Regions from separate parts of the Enterobacter roggenkampii genome, predicted to be linked through region 2. Evidence: predicted binding sites of a transcription regulator. Region 2 holds the regulator's gene; each other region holds the start of a gene.

Region 1 (8,148 bases), 620 kb from region 2:
CATCAGCAGCAGCGGTTTGGCCGGACGCTGGTTACGCTTCACGCGGATATGCGTCACGCTGCGGGCCAGGCTTTCGGTCAGGTGCAGAAAGACCTCAGGCTGAACCGGGGCGCTCAGGCGCTGGCGATCGTCGTTTATCTCAATCTCAAATCCGCTCTCCTGGAGCGTGTCGCTCAGCTCAGGGCGGAACTGACCGTCGACAAACACCAGGCGCACGGCATCCACGCCCACTGCCAGCGCGTCACGCTGTGCAGGCGTGAGATCCGCCAGGCGGGTCACAAACTCGGCGTTCAGCAAGCCATCAAGCGGGGTGTACTTCCAGTTCTCATGCTTACGCGTCGGCAGGCCAAGACGCAGCATCTGCTGCAGATGCTGTTGCGCCTGCTCAGAGCGCGTGCCGCCCTGGGCTTCAAACAGCCGGTGCCACTGCTGGAGCGCATTACTGCTGTTCGGTAAGCCAGCCATAACCCTGCTCCTCCAGTTGTTTAACCAGCGTGAAATCACCGGATTTCACAATGCGTCCCTGGTAAAGCACGTGGACGTAATCCGGCTTGATGTAGTCCAGAATGCGCTGGTAGTGGGTGACGATAATAAACGAGCGCTTGCCGTCGCGCAGGGCGTTCACCCCGTCAGCGACAATCTTCAGGGCGTCGATATCCAGACCGGAGTCGGTCTCATCCAGAATGCACAGCTCGGGCTCCAGCACCGCCATTTGCAGAATGTCGTTACGCTTTTTCTCGCCGCCGGAAAAACCGACGTTCACCGAGCGGGTGAGCAAATCTTCCGGCATTTTCAGCAGCTTGATTTTCTCTTCCATTAAATCCTGGAAGTCGAAGCGGTCGAGCGCCTCCAGCCCCCGGTATTTCCGCACCGCGTTGAGCGCGGTTTGCAGGAAGAACTGGTTGCTGACGCCGGGGATTTCTACCGGATACTGGAAGGCCATAAAGATGCCCTCGCCCGCGCGGTCTTCCGGCGACATCTCCAGCAGATCTTTGCCGTTAAATTCGACCGAGCCGTGGGTCACCTCATAATCTTCGCGTCCCGCCAGCGTCGCAGAAAGCGTACTTTTCCCGGAACCGTTCGGCCCCATGATGGCGTGGACTTCGCCCGGCTTGACGTCAAAATTGAGGCCACGCAGGATGGCTTTATCTTCTACGCTGACCTGTAAATCTTTAATGCTTAACATGTGCTTTCCTTAACCGACGCTGTGTTCAAGACTAATGGCGAGGAGTTTCTGGGCTTCAACGGCAAATTCCAGCGGCAGTTCAGAGAACACGTCCTTACAGAAGCCGTTTACGATCATCGAGATGGCATCCTCTTCGCTGATCCCGCGCTGCAGGCAGTAGAAGAGCTGATCTTCCCCAATCCGTGACGTGGTCGCCTCGTGCTCCAGCTGGGCCGTGTTATTACGGCATTCGACGTATGGGAAGGTATGCGCCCCGCAGTCAGCGCCAATCAGCATCGAGTCACACTGGGTGAAGTTTCGCGCATTGGTCGCCGTCGGCATGATTTTCACCAGCCCGCGATAGCTGTTCTGGCTGTGTCCGGCGGAGATACCTTTCGAGATAATGGTCGATCTGGTGTTTTTACCAATGTGGATCATCTTGGTACCGGTATCCGCCTGCTGATGACCGCTGGTGAGCGCCACCGAGTAAAACTCGCCGATGGAGTTATCCCCGCGCAGGATGCAGCTCGGGTATTTCCAGGTGATGGCCGAGCCGGTTTCTGACTGGGTCCACGACATCTTGCTGTTTTCGCCTTCGCACAGCGCACGCTTGGTCACGAAGTTCAGGATGCCGCCGGTATTGCCGTCGCCCGGGAACCAGTTTTGCACCGTCGAGTATTTCACCTCGGCGTCTTTATGGATGATGACCTCCACCACCGCCGCGTGCAGCTGATAGCTGTCGCGCACAGGTGCGGAACACCCTTCGATGTAGCTGACGTAGCTGCCTTCATCCGCGACCAGTATGGTACGTTCGAACTGGCCGGTTTTTTCGGCATTAATGCGGAAATAGGTGGAAAGCTCCATCGGACAGCGCACGCCTTTCGGCACGTAAATAAAGGTGCCGTCCGAGGCCACCGCCGCGTTAAGCGCCGCAAAGAAGTTGTCGTTAGAGGGCACCACGGTTCCGATGTACTTTTTCACCAGTTCAGGATGATCGTGAATCGCTTCGCCGAAGGAGCAGAAAATGATCCCCTGCTCTGCCAGCTTCTCGCGGTAGGTGGTGGCCACCGAGACCGAGTCAAAGATAGCGTCCACCGCCACCTCTTTCCCTTCGCGCACCGGTACGCCCAGTTGGTTAAAGGCTTCTTCCACCTCTTTGCTGAGGAAACTGTTCTCCGCGCCGGTTTGCTGCACCGCGCCGGGCTGCGAGGCGCAGGTGACATCGCAGCTGCCGCAGGAGGGCGCGGAGTAGTAGCTGTAGTCCTGATAGTTCAGCTTGTCATAATGCGCTTTCAGCCAGTGGGGCTCTTCCATCTCCAGCCAGGCGCGGTAGGCGCTCAGGCGAAACTCCAGCATCCACTCGGGCTCGTTACGTTTCGCCGAGATCGCCCGCACGACATCTTCATTGATGCCTTTTGCCAGCTCATCGGTCTGCAGCTGGGTGAAGAACCCCTCTTTATAGTTGAGGTGCCCGCCGCTCCAGGTATTTACTTCACTCGTTGCTTCAGTATTACGAGACATAGTTCCGCCTATACCCCAAAGCTTTCGCCGCAGCCGCATTCGTTCTGGGCTTTCGGGTTATGAAATTTGAATAACTGGTTTAAGCCTTCGCGGACGTAGTCCACTTCGGTGCCGTCGATAAAGGGCATGGCCTGCAGCGCGACGTACAGTTTTGCGCCGTCGGTCTCGAACACCAGGTCATCTTTCTCGGGTTCGGTGACGGTATCAAGCACGTAACCGAAACCTGCGCAGCCGGTCTGTTTGACACCTAAACGCACGCCGAGGATCTCGGGCTTTTTCGCCACCAGCTCGTGAATATGTGCCGCCGCCGCTGGCGTGAGCGTTAACCCGCGCCAGGCAAAATCGGCAGGATTAAAGGTTTCTGAATGCAGTTCCATAGGTCCACCTCATCTGATAAGCCATCAGGGCATAACACCATGTTAGTGATAACGATTATCACTTCAACCCTCTGTCAGCAGGGGCATTCGGCTAAACCGCCCTTTTTGCCTACTTTTATTAAGCATAGACCCTGTGGCAGGATGCAGGCAGGATGGATTTAATTGTTCAATACATTGATTAATAATGCATTTTGTCGTGGCATATGGGCAGGAGAGGAGAAACGTAAAATATGCATTGGAAATGCCTATTTTTGAGATAGCTTTTGCATGGAAAGTGACAAAAATAAAAAAAGGCCCTCAAGGCCTCTTACACTTAATGATGAAATGAGACAGCAAACCCCTGTTCACGCCAGTGGTCGAGCTGTTCCTGCTGTCGAGGCGTTGGCGATTTCCCCGTCCAGACGAAGATTTTTTGTCCCGGGAACAGTTCAGGACGCGGCGAATCAATCGGTTCTGCCAGGACGTCAATGTGCCAGCCCTTCTGCGCTAAGCGCGCGGCTTCGAGCCACAGATGGGTGCGGTCATCGCACTCCCAGCCGATCAGGAGAGCGTCTTTACCGGCTTTCTTACGGGACTCCGCCAGGCTTGCAATCGCGAATTCAATCAGGACACCGTCTAACAGGCTCGCCATGTGTCGCACGGTATTTTGGTCCTGGTTCATCCGCTGACGGACGGGAGAAATGATATTGTCAATCAGGGAATCTATCGGGTGATCGCGGCGGAACTCACCAATTTTGGCACGCAGCTTTGCCGGGCTGGCGTAGCGCAGAACGGTCATCATCTCTTCCTGGAACGAGACCCAGTTGCCCTGAGTCAACACTTCCTTGTTTTCCAGCAAGGCTTTTACTTTCCCGACCGAAACGCCGCTCTTCATCAGGCGTTTGATCTCTTCTATACGCAGGATATCTTCATCGTCAAACTGACGATGGCCCCCTTCGCTGCGCTGCGGCTTCAACAATCCATAACGGCGCTGCCAGGCACGCAGCGTAACGGGGTTGATACCGCATCGTTCGGCCACTTCGCCGATACTGTAATAGGCCATTAACTCCCTCACGCTCAGAACTTCCATACCTAACTGCACCAACCTTATCAGATTGTACAAACCATTTGTATAACTAAGACCGCATTTTGAACGGGTGAATGGCTTACCACCCCATCCACCTGTTAATACATTGTTGTATAAAATTTACCGTTCGTACAGTAACGACTGCCAGATTGTGTACAGCTTTATCACAATTCGAACTTTTTCTCCGGCCAGGCAATGGCTGGAATACCGCCGTGCCGGGGGCTGGCAAAAAGATGCCCCTGGAACTGGGAAATTCCCGCAGACTCCAGCCACATCCACTCTTCTGCCTTCTCTACCCCCACCGCGCAGAACTGGATTTCAAGCGAGGAACAGCATTTGATGATCGCCTGAATGATGGCCTGTCGGGGGCCACTTTTATGCACGTTCGCGACCAGATCGCGATTAATCTTAATTCTGTCAGGCTGGAAGTGGGCCAGCAGCTGCAGCCCGGCAAAACCGGCACCAAAGTGATCGATCGTCACGCTGATACCCGCGCTTTTTAACTGCCTGACCGAATCCGTGAATTCATCAAAACGGGAAATGGCTTCGCTCTCGGTGAACTCCACCACGATTTGCTCAGGTACAAAACCGTTTGCTTCAATCGCGGTGAGCAGAAAATCCACGGCGTTGGGAATGTTAACCAGCGTCATAGGCAGCAGGTTCAGGGATAACGTCTGGTCCTGTAACCCCAGCGCGCTGGCCATAGACAGAGCCACCTGCTTGCTCTGCAAATCAGAGGTGTACACTTCCTCCTGCGAAAGGCTGGCGAAATAGGCCCCCGGCGAGTCGCCGGACGGGGTGCGGAGAAGCGCCTCCCAGGAGACAACCTGCTGCATAAACGGATCGACTATCGGCTGGAACGCGAAGCTGCAATCCGCCCCTTTCGCGACCACCTCAGGCTGCGCGGACAAGCGCGTTTCTTCGCGAACGAATTCCCATGAGTCCGCAGGCGGCAGTTCAAAATAGTTCGCTTTTTCCGTGGCCTCGACAAAGGTGCGGAAAAACTGCAGAGGGCGGTCGTTATACGTCAGCTGGTAGCGTGTCGTCCCCTTATCGAGCACCTGCTGCAGTACCTCGTCCCTGTCGAAGTGGCGCAAATCAAAAAGCTCCATACCCACGTTGCCAAAACGCCGGACAGGGCCGTGATCGCGCATCAACTCGACCACGTTATGGTGGCGCGGGTCGTTGCAGATCTGCTCATAGATAGCCGACACGTTCTCAACCGGCCCTTCCAGCAGTTGAAAAAAATGTGTGCCGTTAAACAGCAGGATCCCCGTGACATTGGATTGCCGATTTTTACGATTTGCAGCAGCGACCATTGCTTCCAGCGCTTTCACTGGAACGTCCTCGCAGATATGACTGCGGTAAATGATGGTTGTGAGCATGCTATTCCTGGGGGGTTAGGGTTTTGGCCACGAAAGACGTGGGTAATGTTCATTTATAGCACATTAATTGCCTGACAAATAATTTACATCTCAACCATTTACGGCAGTTAATGGGACCGTTTGACTCGGCTGTACAACTTACCAGCACATGCGCTTTTTGTACAATATATCCTGCACTCCGCCCCCTTCACAACACTGACACAACACAATGAAAAATAAATGATTTATTAAATATATCGTAAAAAATCTAAAAATCTGTACATTTTAGATGTACAGATTTGGAAATTGTGTATACCTTAAATGTAACGTTACTGATTACAAAATTTTACAGGAGCGAAACATGCAGCAGAAAGGTTACGTCGCAGATTCCGCAGCAGCAATCGCACAGTACTTCGAAAAAGCCGCGCTTCCGACCCAACAGGAAACGCTGGGCCAGGTGGTTGTTGAAATTCTCAGCGACGGGCGAAACCTTAATCGCAAATCGCTTTGTACAAAATTGCTCAGCCGCCTCGAAAAGGCCGATGGGCCGGAAGAGGAAGAGCATTACCACATGCTGCTTGGTCTGCTCTTCGAACGGTAAGGATATGAATCGCAGTAACGCAGACCGACTGATAGACCAGCTTATCGGTGAAGCCGTTCTCTCTCTTCTGAAAGAGCGGGGGCCGGTGACAACAGAAGGCTTGCTACAGCGTCTGCGGGTCATGAAAGAACATGAAAAGGATCCCCAGCGGCGGGAGACACTTGCGATGGTGATTGCCGAGATCGGCTCAAACAGCATCGCCTTTACACGTCGCAGAACCGCGCAAGGACGAACAAAAAGAGAGGGATCTCTCAACGATAACCGAGACAATGTAGTGCCGTTATTTGGAAGTGGAAAACCGTCCGATCCCAAAAAAATACATTGACTGCAATTTAACAGCTACGGTGAGAACAAATGAGACAAAATATTCAGCTTCAACCCGAATATCACTCTGCTTTTTTAGACAGTGCGCTGGCGGAGTATTTCCGCCATGCAGGCGATCGTTTTGCTGAAGAGTCCGCTATTTTTTCTACTGCAGTACGCTGTGTTCTGGCCTCCGAAGGTCATCTTTCCAATAAAGCGATCATCCTCTGGCTCATTCAGACGCTGGAATCCACCAACGACGTGGTTCAGGCGGATGTGATTCGTAAGACGCTGGAAATCGTGGTGGGTTACACCATGGACGATCTCTGAGTTCCTGCTCGCCGCGCCCCCTAACGTGTCATCGTCAAAACTGACGATCGGCCTGACGATGACACGCGCCCTCCCCCATAACACACTGTAATACACGCAAAGCCAACCTGGCACGCTTCCTGCTTATCTCCGCATACGGGACTGGTTTTCCAGTCAACTTTGCTTCATTTCTTAACAGGTCTGTTATTGATGAAAAAGATCGCCAGCGTCTGCCCGTACTGCGGTGCAGGCTGTAAATTGAACCTTGTCGTTGAAAATAACCGTATCATCCGTGCCGAAGCGGCAGAGGGGGTCACAAACCAGGGCACCTTATGTCTGAAAGGGTTTTACGGCTGGGACTTCCTCAACGACACCCGTCTTCTCACCCCCCGCCTTACCCAGCCCATGATCCGCTACCGCAAAGGCGAAGCCTTCACCCCCGTTACCTGGGAAGAGGCGATCCGCTACACCGCCCACAGGCTCAGCAGCATTAAAGCGCAGCACGGGCCGCGGTCGATCATGACCACCGGCTCCTCTCGCGGCACCGGCAATGAAACCAACTACGTGATGCAAAAGTTTGCCCGCGCGGTGCTGAACACCAACAACGTGGACTGCTGCGCGCGCGTCTGTCATGGCCCGTCCGTGGCGGGTTTACAGGAAACGCTCGGCAACGGCGCGATGAGCAACTCCATTAACGATATTGAAAACTCAAAATGCCTGCTGGTCTTTGGCTATAACTGCGCGGACTCCCACCCTATCGTTGCCCGCCGCGTGCTGAAAGCGCGTGAAAACGGCGCAAAAATTATCGTCTGCGATCCGCGGCGTATTGAAACGGCGCGTATTGCCGACCAACATCTGCAGCTGAAAAATGGCAGCAACATGGCGCTGGTGAACGCCTTTGGCTATGTGCTGCTGGAAGAGGAGCTGTACGACAAAAGCTACGTGGCGCGCTTTACGGAAGGGCTTGAGGCCTACCGGCAAACGGTAAAAGACTATGCGCCTGAGAAGGTTGAACATCTTACCGGCATCCCCGCCCGTGATGTCCGCCAGGCGATGCGCACGTTCGCGGCGGCTCCTTCCGCTACCGTGATGTGGGGAATGGGCGTGACCCAGTTTGGTCAGGCCGTTGATGTGGTCAAAGGGCTGTCCAGCCTGGCGCTGCTGACCGGGAATCTCGGTCGCCCCGCCGTCGGCGTCGGACCGGTGCGCGGTCAGAACAACGTCCAGGGTGCCTGCGATATGGGCGTCCTGCCGAATATGTTCCCCGGCTATCAGGATGTGACCGACCCGGCGGTCCGGCAGAAGTTCGCTGATGCCTGGGGTATTGATGTCAATAAAATGGACGATCGCGTCGGGACGCGCATTACCGAAGTGCCGCATCTTGCGCTGGAAGGCAAGGTCAAAGCCTATTACATCATGGGAGAAGATCCGCTCCAGACGGA
Region 2 (8,148 bases):
ACTAAGGGTTGTCACTACGTCCGGCTTATAAGATCATATGCCGTTATACGTTGTTTACGCTTTGAGGAATCCACGATGAGTGAGGCAGAAGCCCGCCCGAGTAACTTTATTCGTCAGATCATCGATGAAGATCTGGCCAGTGGTAAGCACACCACAATTCATACCCGTTTCCCGCCGGAGCCGAATGGCTACCTGCATATCGGGCATGCGAAGTCCATCTGCCTGAACTTTGGCATTGCGCAAGACTACCAGGGACAGTGCAACCTGCGTTTCGATGACACCAACCCAGTAAAAGAAGACATCGAATACGTTGAGTCCATCAAAAACGACGTGCAATGGCTGGGCTTCAACTGGTCTGGCGATATCTGCTACTCCTCTGACTATTTTGATCAGCTGTATGCCTACGCGGTAGAGCTCATCAACAAAGGTCTGGCGTATGTAGACGAACTGTCTGCAGATGAGATCCGTGAGTACCGCGGTACGCTGACCGCACCGGGTAAAAACAGCCCGTTCCGCGATCGCAGCGTGGAAGAGAACCTGGCGCTGTTTGAAAAAATGCGTGCCGGTGGCTTCGAAGAGGGCAAAGCGTGCCTGCGTGCCAAAATCGATATGGCGTCTCCGTTCATCGTGATGCGCGACCCGGTGCTGTACCGCATTAAATTTGCGGAACACCACCAGACCGGCAACAAGTGGTGCATCTACCCGATGTACGACTTCACCCACTGCATTAGCGATGCGCTGGAAGGCATCACCCACTCGCTGTGTACGCTGGAGTTCCAGGACAACCGTCGTCTGTACGACTGGGTGCTGGATAACATCACCATTCCTGTGCATCCGCGTCAGTACGAGTTCTCTCGTCTGAATCTGGAATACACCGTGATGTCCAAGCGTAAGCTGAACCTGCTGGTCACCGACAAGCACGTTGAGGGCTGGGACGACCCGCGTATGCCAACCATCTCGGGTCTGCGCCGCCGTGGCTACACCGCGGCGTCAATCCGTGAGTTCTGCAAGCGTATCGGCGTGACCAAGCAGGACAACACCATTGAGATGGCGTCTCTGGAATCCTGCATTCGTGAAGACCTCAATGAAAATGCCCCGCGCGCGATGGCCGTTATCGATCCGGTGAAGCTGGTCATCGAAAACTATCCGCAGGGCGAGAGCGAGCTGGTCTCCATGCCTAACCATCCGAACAAACCGGAAATGGGAAGCCGTGACGTGCCGTTCAGCGGCGAGATCTGGATTGACCGCGCTGACTTCCGCGAAGAAGCTAACAAGCAGTACAAGCGTCTGGTGCTGGGTAAAGAAGTGCGTCTGCGTAATGCTTACGTCATCAAAGCCGAGCGCGTAGAAAAAGATGCGGAAGGGAATATCACCACCATCTTCTGTTCTTATGACGCTGAAACGTTGAGTAAAGATCCGGCGGATGGCCGCAAGGTGAAAGGCGTTATCCACTGGGTGAGCGCATCCCACGCGCTGCCGGTAGAGATTCGTCTGTACGATCGCCTGTTCAGCGTGCCTAACCCAGGTGCGGCGGAAGACTTCCTGGCGACCATTAACCCGGAATCTTTGGTGATCAAGCAGGGTTATGCGGAGCCTTCTCTGAAAGCGGCTGAAGCAGGCAAAGCGTTCCAGTTCGAACGTGAAGGTTACTTCTGCCTGGACAGCCGTCACAGCACGGCGGAAAAACCGGTATTTAACCGTACCGTGGGTCTGCGTGATACCTGGACGAAGATCGGCGAATAATATTGCTGCTCTGGTCAATGAGAAACAAACGCCGCATTATGCGGCGTTTTTTTATTTAACGATCAGAGTATTAAGCCAGGGGTTAAAGTGGCGTCATGAAAATAACAGGTCAATGAGGTGCTACTTATTTTTTTAAAAAAAGTTTGTGTCATTACGAAATTCAAAAGGGTTATAAAAAAGGAAACCGATCCCACGCCTGGACACTGAAATAGCTGAGAATTTCCCGTCATTCCTCGCCTTCCTGTAAATGTTACAAAGCACTACCAATTATGTGCACTTCGTCATAATCCTGACTTTTGCCCGCTGAAAAGCATTGATAATTCGCGTCGCGAAAAATAACCTAAAGACGGTAGTTAATTCGAGGGTATTTAACACTACCCCTGACCATTTGGTCTTTTTTATTTACGCCGTTTCAGGCGTTTTAATTCGTCAAAGAGGAATAATCTATGCGTACGTTCAGTGGCAAACGTAGTGCGCTGGCGCTGGCTATTGCCGGTGTGACAGCAATGTCGGGCCTGGTGATTGCGCCAGAGGCAAAAGCAGCGGGTTTCATCGAAGATTCCACCCTCACGGGCGGTATTTATTACTGGCAGCGTGAGCGTGACCGTAAAGACGTCACTGAAGATAAATACAAAACCAACCTCTCGCACTCCACCTGGAACGCCAACCTGGACTTCCAGTCAGGCTACGCCGCGGATATGTTCGGTCTGGATATCGCCGCGTTCACCGCGATCGAAATGGCGGAAAACGGCGACAGCGGCCACCCGAACGAAATCGCCTTCTCCTCCAGCAACAAAGCCTATGATGAAGACTGGTCCGGGGATAAGAGCGGTATCAGCCTCTACAAAGCCGCAGCGAAATTCAAATACGGCCCGGTCTGGGCGCGTGGGGGCTATATTCAGCCAACCGGCCAGACGCTGTTAGCCCCACACTGGAGCTTTATGCCGGGTACCTATCAGGGTGCAGAAGCCGGGGCTAACTTTGACTACGGTGACGCAGGTGCGCTGAGCTTCTCCTATATGTGGACCAACGAGTACAAAGCACCGTGGCACATTGAAATGGACAAGTTCTACCAGAACGATAAGAAAACCAAAGTCGATTACCTCCACTCGCTGGGTGCGAAATACGACTTCAAAAACGATCTGGTTCTCGAAGCGGCATTCGGCCAGGCGCAAGGGTATATCGATCAATACTTTGCCAAGGCCAGCTATAAGTTTGATATTGCGGGTAGCCCGCTGAGTACCAGCTACCAGTTCTACGGTACGCGCGACAAAGTCAGTAACGGTGGCGTCAATGATATCTACGACGGCACCGCGTGGCTGCAGGCGTTAACCTTCGGCTACAAGGTCGGTCAGGTTGATTTGCGTCTGGAAGGCACATGGGTGAAAGCGGAAGGGCAGCAGGGCTACTTCCTGCAGCGTATGACCCCGACCTATGCTTCCTCCAACGGTCGTCTTGATATCTGGTGGGATAACCGCTCCGACTTCAACGCCGACGGTGAGAAAGCGGTCTTCTTCGGCGCGATGTATGACCTGAAAAACTGGAACCTGCCGGGCTGGGCCGTGGGCGCTTCTTACGCTTACGCCTGGGATGCAAAACCTGCCGACATGGCAACACCGGATGCTTATTACGATCCAAACTATCGCCTGAAAGAGTCTTCCTACAGCCTGGATGCTATCTATACCCTGCAGGATGGCCGCGCGAAAGGCACGATGTTCAAACTGCACTTCACCCAGTACGACAACCACTCCGATATCCCGAGCTACGCGGGCGGTTACGGCAACATCTTCCAGGATGAACGTGACGTGAAATTCATGGTTATCGCACCGTTCACCATCTTCTGATGAATCGTCCGGCGGGTTAGATCCCGTCGGACCGGAGACTGCAAATGATGAAAAAAATCGTAATCGTCGCGCTGTTGGCATCGGGGCTGGTGGCGTGTGCCCAGACTCAGGCACCGAAAGAGGACTCCCGTCTCAAGGAGGCCTACAGCGCCTGCATTAATACTGCAGAAGGTTCGCCGGAGAAAATTGAAGCCTGCCAGAGCGTGCTGAACGTGCTGAAGAAAGAGAAAGCGCACGAGCAGTTCGCGACGCAGGAGAATGTCCGCGTGATGGATTACCAGGCCTGTATCCAGGCACGTAAAACCGGTAACGATCAGGAAGTGGCGAAGCGTTGCGATAAGATCTGGAACGAGATACGCAATAACAATAAATAAGTTGCTTTACGCCCGGTGGCACAGTGCCACCGGGCTTTTTTCTGGCAAAAAAAAGCCAACCTTACGGCTGGCTCAGAGTATGAACACTCACTTATTTTGCGTCATGCGCATGTTCATTTTCGCGGCAATCGCCTTCAGCGCAGTGACCATAAAGGTACAGGCTGTGGTTGGTCAGACGGATGCCGTGACGCGCGGCGATTTCACGCTGGCGCGCTTCGATAGAGTCATCGCTAAATTCAATGACCTTGCCACAGTCGAGGCAGATCAGGTGATCGTGGTGCTGCTGCTGGGTCAGTTCGAAGACAGATTTACCACCTTCGAAATTATGACGGGTGACAATGCCCGCGTCATCAAACTGGTTCAGCACGCGATAGACGGTAGCCAGCCCAATCTCTTCACCCATGTCGATAAGACGTTTATAAAGGTCTTCCGCACTGACATGGTGATTGTCTGGACCCTGAAGCACTTCGAGGATTTTTAACCGAGGAAGCGTAACTTTCAGGCCAGCCTTCTTTAATGCGGTATTGTTGTCAGTCATGCGGAATCTGTCCTGTTGCTAAACGATTCACTTCTGTAGGAAGTGACAGAAAATGCACCCGGGATAATGCGTCTCATTATAGAACTGCCATGGCTAAATGAAAACTGCAAGTCTCAGGCAAAATATGCTTATAAAAATGGGGTATCACCAACAAACTTGCTCGGTGGAAAACCACATTTTATCAGGGAGACATTGTACAGGTCTGGGCGAAAAAGTTAAAAGATTGTAGCAATTAATTTAATCGGTTTGACCTGGTGCGCGGGCGCAACCGCCGTTGCGCCGCGATAAAAATCAGGCGTTGAGAATATCGTCCAGGTGCAGTTCTTCACGGATCTGCTTAACCCATTTCTCGACGCGCTCTGCAGTCAGTTCTGGCTGACGGTCTTCGTCGATGGCCAGACCCACGAAGTGATCGTCATCGGCCAGACCTTTGGACGCTTCGAAGTGGTAACCGGCGGTTGGCCAGTGGCCGACGATCACAGCGCCATTCGGCTCAATGATGTCGCGGATGGTACCCAGCGCGTCACAGAAGTACTCGGCGTAGTCTTCCTGGTCGCCACAGCCAAACAGGGCAACCAGCTTACCGTTGAAGTCCACTTCTTCCAGCGTCGGGAAGAAATCATCCCAGTCGCACTGGGCTTCGCCGTAGTACCAGGTCGGAATACCCAGCAGCAGAATGTCATAGCCTTCGAGATCTTCTTTGCTGCTCTTGGCGATGTCATGCACATCAGCAACGTCTTTACCGAGCTGTTTTTGAATGTTTTTCGCGATATTTTCGGTATTGCCGGTATCACTGCCAAAGAAAATGCCGATGATTGCCATGAGTAAAATAACCTCTTGAAACTTAATAGTATGGTGGCGCAATTCGGCCACGGATAAGGGCAATAATAGCAGAACTGGCAACCCTGCGGAAACAGCTATCGCGCAGGACTGCACTCTGTGCTACATGAAAAGGGTAATTAAGGGAATTTTCAGACTTATGCCTGGCTGCGCAGCAACTCAAGCTGGGCGATCAACATCTCTTCAATGAGCTCGCTGCGGCTAATATTTCGCGCGTCGGCCAGCTCGTTAAGCGCATCGACCGCGTCGGCGTTGAGCTTCAGTTCGACACGCTTAAGCCCACGATTTTTATCGCGTTTAAGCTGATTGCGTTTATTGATACGCAGCTGTTCATCGCGCGAAAGCGGATTCGTCTTCGGTCGTCCCGGGCGACGCTCATTCGCGAACAGATCTAGTGTCGTACGGTCCGTTTGTTCTTTGGCCATGATTCTGAGACTTCGGGGGAAACACGCCGCCCTGCTAATGCCCGGGCGATAAGCGCGCCATCATACATCACCAAAAACGGCGCGCCAACGACTGGAAGCCCGCAGCCTTCCAGTCGCTCTCTTTTTAATCAATTTGCAGTATCAGCAAGATAGCGGCGAATGGCGCGCAGCACGGCGTCAGGTTTTTCCGCATGCACCCAGTGTCCGGCTCCGGCAATGACGTGGGCACGAGCCTGCGGGAATTGCGCCAGTATGGCGTCGCGGTACGCGTCGGTAACGTAAGGGGAATTGCCGCCGCGAATAAAGAGGGTAGGGTGTGGCCAGGCGGGTACGGTTTGCCAGCCCACAATATTGTTGTACTGGTTCCAGAGCACCGGCACGTTAAAACGCCATTGCCCGTCAACAAACGACTTCAGCAGGAACTGGACGACGCCTTCTTCATCAAGATGCTCACGCATGACGGCAGCCGCCTGCTGACGCGTCGCGACACCCGCTTCGGTGACCGCATTGATGGCGGCAAAAATTTCGTCGTGACGGCGGACGTCGTAATCCACGGGCGCAACATCAATCACCACCAGGCCGTTAATACGCTCCGGGGCCAGCGCCGTCAGGGCCATCACCGCTTTACCGCCCATTGAATGCCCGATGAGGGTCACCTTTTGCAAGTGGTTGGCATCCAGCGTATCCCGCAGATCCTGCGCCATCGCGGCGTAGGTCATCTCGTCGGAACGGCCGGAAAGACCATGATTGCGCATATCGACCTGAAGAATATCGTGGTCGGTAACCAGATCGCGCGCCAGCACGCCCAGGTTATCCAGGCTGCCAAAAAGCCCGTGAACCAGTACGATGGGAGAATTATTGTTCGGCGATTGTGCAGTTTGCGCTCGGGTATTCAATTTCATGGCAAAGTTCTTTTTTTACGTATGTCAGGTTAGGGTATCATGTTGTCCATTCTGCCGCCCGGCTGCAAGGTTCCAGTTTAATCTGACTTTTGCCGCCAACCTGGTTTGACGCTATCCGCTGTTGGGATTTGACCTTATAATCCCAATGACTTGTATTCAGATAAGATATCGCACTGGATTAAGATGAAAACAATCGAAGTTGATGACGAACTCTATCAGTATATTGCCAGCCAGACGCGGCATATCGGGGAGAGCGCGTCCGACATTTTACGGCGCATGCTTAAAATTTCCGCCGCTTCACAGCCTGCTACCCCAGTCACCAAAGATGTCGTGTCTCAGCCAAGCGTTGTTGCACAAGCAAAACCTGCCGTGACACCGGCAAAAGATAAAGTGCGCGCGATGCGCGAGCTGCTGCTTTCCGATGAATATGCGGAGCAAAAAAAGGCGGTTAACCGCTTTATGCTGGTGCTGTCTACACTTTATTCACTGGATAACAAAGCGTTTGCTGAAGCGACCGAGTCGCTGCACGGTCGTACTCGCGTCTACTTCGCGGGCGACGAGCAGACGCTGCTGCAAAATGGCAATCAAACCAAACCCAAACATGTTCCTGGCACCCCGTACTGGGTGATCACCAATACCAATACGGGCCGCAAGTGCAGCATGATTGAACATATCATGCAGTCCATGCAGTTCCCGGCGGAATTGATTGAGAAGGTTTGCGGTACAATTTAACCCTTGCATCAGAAGGACCCGGTAATGGCAAATCACAGCCGTGCAGGCCAACCTGCACAACAAAGCGATTTGATTAACGTCGCTCAGCTGACCGCGCAGTATTACGTGCTGAAGCCGGTCGTGGGCAACGCAGAACACGCAGTGAAGTTTGGTACATCTGGTCACCGCGGCAGCGCGGCTCGCCACAGCTTTAACGAACCGCACATTCTGGCCATTGCTCAGGCCATTGCGGAAGAGCGCGCTAAAAATGGCGTTACCGGTCCGTGCTACGTGGGGAAAGATACCCATGCGCTGTCTGAACCGGCCTTTATCTCCGTGCTGGAAGTTCTGACTGCGAACGGCGTCGAGGTGATTGTTCAGGAGAACAACGGCTTCACCCCAACGCCTGCGGTCTCTAACGCCATCCTGGTGCACAACAAAAAAGGTGGCGCGCTGGCTGACGGTATCGTGATTACGCCATCCCACAACCCGCCGGAAGACGGCGGCATCAAATACAACCCGCCTAACGGTGGCCCGGCAGACACCAACGTCACCAAAGTGGTGGAAGATCGTGCGAACGCCCTGCTGGCTGACGGTCTGAAAGGCGTGAAGCGCATCTCTCTGGATGCGGCCATGGCGTCCGGCCACGTAAAAGAGCAGGATCTGGTTCAGCCGTTCGTGGAAGGGCTGGCGGAGATCGTCGATATGGCGGCCATCCAGAAAGCCGGCCTGAAGCTAGGTGTGGATCCGCTGGGCGGCTCCGGTATTGAA
Region 3 (8,148 bases), 2.0 Mb from region 2:
TCTGTTATCGTTAATCGATACTGCGCGTTGCTCACCTGATAGCTTACCGTTTCGCCGGGTGCGTCGTTTCTCGGCAGCAGGCGGCGCAATTGTGCGAAATTGGTTTCGCACAGGCGCATCATTTCTGGGAAGTCAGGCGTATAGCGCTTCATTTTTTCCACTCGTTTCGTAATGTCTGATAATGCAGCTGCAGCCATTGCAGGGCGATGACAGACGCTGCGTTGTCGATTTTCCCCTCTTCTACCCACTGATAAGCCTGTTCCCGGCTCACCACATGAACCCGAATATCTTCGTTTTCATCAGCCAGACCGTGAATGCCTTCTGCGGTCGTGGCGTCCACTTCGCCCACCATAATGGATAAGCGTTCGCTGGTGCCACCCGGACTCGCCAGATAGCTCAACACCGGTTTGGTGCGGCCCACCACCAGCCCCGCCTCTTCCAGCGCCTCGCGCCGGGCGACGTCTTCAACCGTCTCGCCTTCTTCGATCATCCCGGCCACCATCTCCAGCAGCCAAGGGCTCTCACTGACGTCATAAGCGGCGATGCGGATCTGCTCCACCAGCACGACTTCGTCACGCACTGGGTCAAAGGGTAGCAAGACTGCCGCATGCCCGCGCTCAAAAATTTCGCGTCTGATTTCGCCGCTCATTTCACCGTTAAACAGGCGATGCCTGAAACGGTAAAGATCCATTGAAAAAAAACCGCTATAAAGCGTTTCTCGTGCAATAATTTCTACATCGTTTTTGGCGAATGTCACGGGCAACTTTTCTGGTTTTTGCATGAGTCGAGTCCTGGTAGCAATGGTGATGAAATTGTGAATTTCAAGGCTGTTTGGCTGCCGTTTGTAAGGCTATATGATAGATTGGTGCAAATTACCGCCAGATGGCACGTAACGCCAACCTTTTGGTGTGGATGATTCTGTTAGAATCGGCAATTATTTTTTAATTAGATCAGCGCTAATACTGCTTCACAACAAGGAATGCAAATGAAGAAATTGCTCCCCATCCTTATCGGCCTGAGCCTGACGGGCTTCAGTGCAATGAGCCAGGCGGAAAACCTGTTACAGGTCTACCAGCAGGCACGTCTGGGCAACCCTGATTTACGTAAATCAGCGGCCGATCGTGATGCTGCGTTTGAAAAGATTAACGAAGCGCGTAGCCCCTTGCTGCCACAGTTAGGGTTAGGTGCAGATTATACCTACAGCAACGGTTTCCGCGACGCTAACGGCGTAAACTCCAATGCTACCAGTGCCTCACTGCAATTAACACAGACGCTGTTTGATATGTCCAAATGGCGTGCCCTGACCCTGCAGGAAAAAAGCGCGGGCATCCAGGATGTGACCTATCAGACCGACCAGCAGACGCTGATCCTGAATACAGCTACGGCGTACTTCAATGTGCTGAGCGCCATTGACGCGCTCTCCTACACCGAAGCGCAGAAACAGGCCATTTACCGTCAGTTAGATCAAACCACCCAGCGCTTCAACGTGGGTCTGGTGGCGATCACCGACGTGCAGAACGCCCGTTCACAGTACGACACCGTGCTGGCCAACGAAGTGACCGCGCGTAACAACCTCGACAACGCGCTGGAATCCCTGCGCCAGGTGACCGGGAACTACTATCCTGAGCTGGCCTCCCTGAACGTCGACAGCTTCAAAACGGATAAGCCGCAGGCCGTTAACGCCCTGCTGAAAGAGGCGGAAAACCGCAACCTGACGTTGCTGCAGGCGCGTCTGAACCAGGACCTGGCCCGCGAGCAGATTCGTCAGGCGCAGGACGGCCATTTGCCAACCCTGAGCCTGAGCGCCTCTACCGGCGTTTCTGACACCACCTACAGTGGCTCTAAAACCAATTCTGCCCAGTATGACGACAGCAATATGGGTCAGAACAAAGTGGGCCTGAGCTTCTCCCTGCCGCTGTATCAGGGCGGTCAGGTTAACTCCCAGGTGAAACAGGCGCAGTACAACTTTGTTGGCGCGAGCGAGCAGCTGGAAAGCGCCCATCGTAACGTGGTGCAGACCGTACGTTCATCCTTCAACAACGTGAACGCCTCAATCAGCAGCATCAACGCCTATAAACAGGCCGTTGTGTCTGCACAGAGCTCCCTGGACGCGATGGAAGCGGGTTACTCGGTCGGTACACGTACTATCGTTGACGTGCTCGACGCCACCACCACGCTGTACAACGCGAAGCAGCAGCTCTCAAGCGCGCGTTATCAGTACCTGATTAACCAGCTGAACATTAAGCAGGCTCTGGGTACGCTGAACGAGCAAGACCTGCAGATGCTGAACAGCGCACTGGGCAAGCCGGTCTCTACCTCTCCGGACAGCGTTGCACCGGAGAACCCGGAGCAGGTTGCCGCGGTTGATAACTTCAACGCTAACAGCACTACCCCTGCTGCACAGCCTGCTGCCGCGCGCACCACAGCGCCTGCCAGCAAGGGCAACAATCCGTTCCGTAACTAAGCATTGCCCGATGGCGCTTCGCTTATCGGGCCTACTGAATCGTAGGCCGGGTAAGCGCAGCGCCACCCGGCGCAAAATCCCCCTCGAACGTAAGCCAACGTAAAGATCCCCCTGATTCCGCCCCTCTTCGCTTCATTTTCAACCACTCATCCTCTATCCTGAGCGTTATTACCACTGGGTCCTGGAAGACAAACATGAAACGGACAAAAACGATCAATCACGCGTCGTTCCGCAAGAGCTGGAATGCACGTCACCTCACCCCTGTTGCGCTGGCGGTTACCGCTGTCTTTATGCTGGCAGGCTGTGAGAAAAACGATGAAACGGTTTCGCTGTATCAAAACGCGGACGACTGCTCCGCCGCCACCGGCAAAGCGGCCGAATGTAAAACGGCCTACACCAACGCGCTGAAAGAAGCGGAACGCACCGCGCCGAAATATGCCTCACGCGAAGACTGCGTAGCGGAATTTGGTGAAGGTCAGTGCCAGCAGGCACCGGCTCAGGCAGGCACGGCACCTGAAAATCAGGCACAGGCGCAGTCCAGCGGCAGCTTCTGGATGCCGCTGATGGCAGGCTACATGATGGGCCGTCTGATGGGCGGCGGTGCGGGCTACCAGCAGCAGCCGCTGTTTAGCTCGAAAAACCCGGCCAGCCCGGCTTACGGTCAATATACCGATGCCAGCGGTAAAGGCTACGGCGCAGCGACTCCGGGCCGCACCGTAACCGTACCGAAAACCGCGATGGCGCCGAAGCCTGCGACCACCAGCACCATCACCCGCGGCGGGTTCGGTGAGTCTGTGGCGAAACAGACCAGCATGCAGCGCAGTGCATCAGGCACCTCTACTCGCTCAATGGGCGGCTAATCATGGAACGAGTCAGTATTACCGAGCGCCCGGACTGGCGCGAAAAAGCCACCGAGTACGGCTTTAACTTCCACACCATGTACGGCGAGCCGTACTGGTGTGAAGACGCTTACTACAAGCTCACCCTGGCCCAGGTTGAGAAGCTGGAAGAGGTCACGGCTGAGCTGCACCAGATGTGCCTCAAGGTGGTGGAAAAAGTCATCGACAGCGACGAGCTGATGGCCAAGTTTCGCATTCCAAAGCACACCTGGAGCTTTGTCCGCCAGTCGTGGAAAACGAATCAGCCTTCGCTTTACTCTCGCCTGGATCTGGCGTGGGACGGCAAAGGCGAGCCTAAGCTGCTGGAAAACAACGCCGATACCCCAACGTCCCTGTACGAGGCGGCGTTCTTCCAGTGGATCTGGCTGGAAGACCAAGCCAATGCCGGAAACCTGCCGGAAGGCAGCGACCAGTTCAACAGCCTGCAGGAGAAGCTGATCGAGCGCTTTGCCGAGCTGCGCGAGCAGTTTGGCTTCAACCTGCTGCATCTCGCCTGCTGCCGCGACACGGAAGAAGATCGTGGCACGGTTCAGTATCTGCAGGACTGCGCCGCCGAAGCGGAAGTGGCGACCGAGTTCCTCTTTATCGAGGATATCGGCCTGGGTGAAAAAGGTCAGTTTACGGACATGCAGGATCAGGTCATCAGCAACCTGTTCAAGCTCTACCCGTGGGAGTACATGCTGCGCGAGATGTTCTCCACCAAGCTGGAAGATGCGGGCGTGCGCTGGCTGGAACCGGCCTGGAAGAGCATTATCTCCAACAAGGCCCTGCTGCCGATGCTGTGGGAGATGTTCCCGAATCACCCTAACCTACTGCCAGCGTACTTTGCGGAAGATGATTACCCGCAGATGGAGAAATACGTCGTTAAGCCGATCTTCTCCCGCGAAGGCGCTAACGTGTCGATCATCGAAAACGGTAAAACGCTGGAAGCGGTTGAAGGGCCTTACGGCGAGGAAGGGATGATCGTCCAGGCGTTCTATCAACTGCCGAAATTTGGCGACAGCTATACGCTAATTGGCAGCTGGCTCATTAACGATCAACCTGCCGGAATTGGCATTCGCGAAGATCGCGCGCTGATCACGCAGGATCTGTCGCGGTTCTACCCGCATATTTTTGTGGAGTAAGACTTGCCCGGTGGCGCTACGCTTACCGGGCCTACGCTCGACCTGTAGGCCGGGTAAGGCGAAGCCGCCACCCGGCATGTTTTCACCCTACCTGCACCGACAGCATACTCAGACTTCCCATCTCTAATCCATCGACCGGGATCGTAACCGGCTCCTCACCGTCCCATGCGCCAAGCACGTACAGCAGCGGCAGGAAATGCTCTGGGGTCGGGTTAGAGAGCGAACCGCCCTCGTGCTCCAGATAGTTCACCAGCGGATGCGCCTCAGCCGGGCCTTGCCAGGTCAGGTTCGCTTTGACGTAGTCGTTAAAAGCGGTCGCCCACGGATATGGCGTGTTTTCGCCATGCCAGCGCGCCGTACGCAGGTTGTGCACCACGTTGCCGCTTGCCACCAGCATGATGCCTTCATCACGAAGCGTCGCCAGCTTGCGCCCCATCTCCAGATGCCAGGCAGCCGGTTTGGTGCTGTCGATGCTCAGCTGCACCATCGGGATATCCGCATCAGGATACATTTTTATCAGCACGCCCCATGAGCCATGGTCAAAGCCCCAGGCTTCTTTATCCAGCGCAACCGGAACAGGCGACAGCAGATCCACCAGCCTTTGTGCCAGCTCAGGCGAGCCGGGGGCCGGATAATGCGTGTCATACAGCGCCTGCGGGAAGCCGCCAAAATCATGAATGGTTTTTGGCGCTTCCATGGCGGTCACGCCCGTGCCGCGGGTGAACCAATGCGCAGATACCACCACAATCGCTTTTGGACGCGGCAGCGTCTCGCCCAGATGACGCCATGCGCGGGTATAGACGTTATCTTCCAGAACGTTCATTGGGCTGCCGTGGCCTAAAAACAGGGCTGGCATACGGGATGAAGTCATGATGATATCCTTACAGAAGGTGTCAATTTAATGGTGCTACATTACGCGCAATCGGACAAAGATGAACGCTGATAAGCGTGAAGATCATCATCAGGAATTTTGAATGTAAGGAATGTGTAAAGCCGGGGTTCGCCCCTCGCTTTGCCAGAAATGAATCATTTATATTAATGATAATCATTATCATAAGGAGCAATCCATGTCAGTCCCTCTGATCCTGACCATACTGGCGGGCGCCGCGACCTTTATCGGCGCAATCCTCGGCGTGCTTGGTCAGAAGCCGTCAAACCGCGTGCTGGCCTTCTCGCTGGGCTTTGCTGCCGGGATCATGCTGCTTATCTCCCTGATGGAGATGCTCCCTGCTGCGCTGGGCACCGACGGGATGTCTCCCCTGCTGGGCTACGGCATGTTTGTCGTTGGCCTGCTGGGTTACTTTGCCCTCGACCGGATGCTACCCCACGCGCATCCGCAGGATTTAATGCAGAAAAACGTAACGCCTGTGCCGCGGAATATTAAGCGAACGGCGGTTCTGCTCACGCTGGGGATTAGCCTGCATAACTTCCCGGAAGGGGTCGCGACCTACGTGACGGCCAGCAGCAATCTGGAAATGGGCTTTGGCATCGCGCTGGCGGTGGCCTTACACAATATTCCTGAAGGACTGGCGGTCGCCGGACCGGTGTATGCCGCCACGGGCTCGAAACGTACCGCGGTATTCTGGGCAGGAATTTCCGGGATGGCTGAAATCCTCGGCGGTGTCCTGGCCTGGTTGATTCTCGGAAGCCTGGTCTCCCCTGTCGTGATGGCCGCCATTATGGCCACAGTTGCCGGGATTATGGTGGCGCTTTCCGTCGATGAATTAATGCCGCTGGCGAAAGAGATCGATCCCAATAACAACCCCAGCTATGGCGTGCTGTGCGGAATGTCGGTCATGGGCTTAAGCCTGGTGTTATTGCAATCTGCAGGTATCGGTTAGGATTAGTCTGCCTCCGTATAATACGGAGGCAGACTTTCGAAACGTTAAGATATAGATAGAAATGATACGTTATTTTGTTGCCTACAAAGCCCTTGCAAAATATATAGCTCATAGAAATAGAATGATGAAACTTTATCAGTCCATTATCTGAGTTACTGCATATATTATGAATGTTAGCCGATGCTTACAATCAACATTAATTATATATTAATATAATCTTAAAATAGCTTTAAGATGCAGTAATCGCATCTCCCCTTCGTCCTCCCATATACTCCATTTGCGTTTTGAAACTTATATTCAGAGTATGAATTCGTTTGAAAAAGGATATTTTCATGTATATGGGTAAAAAAATTCTATTAGCTGTAACTATCGCTGCCGCAGTATCGGGTTCCGCCTTTGCTGCCGAGCAGGGGTCGGGAAAAATCAAATTCAAAGGCGTTGTTATTGATGCGCCTTGCAGCATTGCACCAGACAGCGTTGATAAAGAAGTCGATCTCGGTGAAGTGACCACAGCCGTGATCAATGCCAACAAGAAGTCCTCCGCTGTTCCGGTTGATATCAATCTGGAAAACTGCCAGCTTGACGATCCGGCCGACGAGACTGACACACCAGTGACCAAAGTCGATGTCACGTTTACCAGCTCAGCGACAGACGCGACCGACACCAGTCTGATGACCAATACCTATGCAAGTGGTGCACAGAACGTGGGCGTTCGTCTTCTGAATAACGCCGAAGCCAACATTACGCTGGGTGCTGCTAATGAGGTTGCTCTGCTGGCAGGTTCAACGACTCAAACGCTGCACTTCAAAGCATTAATGGAAGTGGTAACGGGTAAAACGGCGACTGCTGGCCAGGTGGAAGCTACAGCCAACTATATTCTGGCGTATAAATAACTACGCCATGTTTCAAATTAAACCGGCTGGCATTTAATGTCAGCCGGCATTGAATGTATTTATTTGAGTAACAGGGCAATGACATATAAATTACAATGCATAATTATTATGACGTCCCTGTTTATGGCGGAACTTGGCTCCGCCACCGAATTTAACATCAATGCTATCGATAAAGATCAGCGTGGCAGCGTTGATTTATCTCTTTTTAAAGATCAAATATCGATCACACCAGGCGACTATTTTGTTACCGTTTCAATTAATGATATCCCGCTGGCAAATGGCTGGCAGCTCCGCTGGCAGGAGATAGACAAGAGCGTACAAGTCTGTATTCCACCTGAACTGGCCGATACATTTGCTCTGCAGGACAATATTCGTAGCGCATTGGCGGAAAAAGACGGGTGCGTCGACTTTGCATCAAAACCGGATATTAAATTTAATTTTGAGCAATCCAGCCAGACGCTGAAGGTCACGATACCTCAGGCCTGGTTACAGTACCGTGCCGCAGACTGGATGCCCCCTTCAACCTGGGACAACGGCGTGCCGGGCGTACTACTGGATTACAATCTTTTTGCCAGTCATTACCAGCCGAACGATGGCAGCAGCACGGATAACGTCAACACTTATGGCACTGCCGGCGCGAATATGGGCGCGTGGCGACTGCGCGGTGATTATCAGTATACTCAAACCCATACCGACGCAGGTTCAGAGAATGACGGACGCTTTTCACGCCTCTATATGTTCCGTCCTCTCCCCTCGCTCGGAGCCAAACTCACACTGGGTGAAACGGATTTCCAGTCCGCTATTTTTGATGCCTTCACCTATACCGGTGCCTCCCTGATTAGCGATGAGCGCATGCTGCCATGGTCGCTGCGCGGCTACGCGCCACAAATTACCGGCCTCGCGCAAACTAACGCCACGGTAACGGTT

What was found. Region 2 encodes Fur, which represses iron uptake genes when iron is present. Its sites were predicted from a motif close to ATAATAATGAGAACNACTATCAA; they were not measured.
Region 1: sufA (Fe-S cluster assembly scaffold SufA) is a predicted target of Fur. The motif match lies at 3,103-3,125, and genes of this name have one in related genera.
Region 3: zupT (zinc transporter ZupT) is a predicted target of Fur. The motif match lies at 5,520-5,542, and genes of this name have one in related genera.

What each region holds. Positions count from the first base shown of each region.
Region 1 is NZ_CP017184.1:1,892,589-1,900,736, reverse strand. Features, by position in the region: gene sufD (Fe-S cluster assembly protein SufD) at 1-465, opposite strand, end outside; gene sufC (Fe-S cluster assembly ATPase SufC) at 440-1,186, opposite strand; gene sufB (Fe-S cluster assembly protein SufB) at 1,196-2,686, opposite strand; gene sufA (Fe-S cluster assembly scaffold SufA) at 2,695-3,063, opposite strand; gene BFV67_RS08865 (MerR family transcriptional regulator) at 3,377-4,105, opposite strand; gene BFV67_RS08860 (diguanylate phosphodiesterase) at 4,294-5,514, opposite strand; gene ycgZ (regulatory protein YcgZ) at 5,855-6,094, shown strand; gene BFV67_RS08850 (hypothetical protein) at 6,099-6,419, shown strand; gene BFV67_RS08845 (biofilm/acid-resistance regulator YmgB/AriR) at 6,449-6,727, shown strand; gene fdhF (formate dehydrogenase subunit alpha) at 6,917-8,148, shown strand, end outside.
Region 2 is NZ_CP017184.1:1,273,212-1,281,359, forward strand. Features, by position in the region: gene glnS (glutamine--tRNA ligase) at 76-1,743, shown strand; gene chiP (chitoporin ChiP) at 2,190-3,587, shown strand; gene chiQ (ChiQ/YbfN family lipoprotein) at 3,635-3,961, shown strand; gene fur (ferric iron uptake transcriptional regulator) at 4,053-4,499, opposite strand; gene fldA (flavodoxin FldA) at 4,791-5,321, opposite strand; gene ybfE (LexA regulated protein) at 5,477-5,764, opposite strand; gene ybfF (esterase) at 5,893-6,666, opposite strand; gene seqA (replication initiation negative regulator SeqA) at 6,850-7,398, shown strand; gene pgm (phosphoglucomutase (alpha-D-glucose-1,6-bisphosphate-dependent)) at 7,423-8,148, shown strand, end outside.
Region 3 is NZ_CP017184.1:4,003,728-4,011,875, forward strand. Features, by position in the region: gene BFV67_RS18660 (DUF1249 family protein) at 1-152, opposite strand, end outside; gene nudF (ADP-ribose diphosphatase) at 149-781, opposite strand; gene tolC (outer membrane channel protein TolC) at 986-2,464, shown strand; gene BFV67_RS18675 (DUF1190 family protein) at 2,659-3,324, shown strand; gene BFV67_RS18680 (glutathionylspermidine synthase family protein) at 3,327-4,487, shown strand; gene ygiD (4,5-DOPA-extradiol-dioxygenase) at 4,570-5,358, opposite strand; gene zupT (zinc transporter ZupT) at 5,555-6,328, shown strand; gene BFV67_RS18695 (fimbrial protein) at 6,661-7,221, shown strand; gene BFV67_RS18700 (fimbria/pilus outer membrane usher protein) at 7,330-8,148, shown strand, end outside.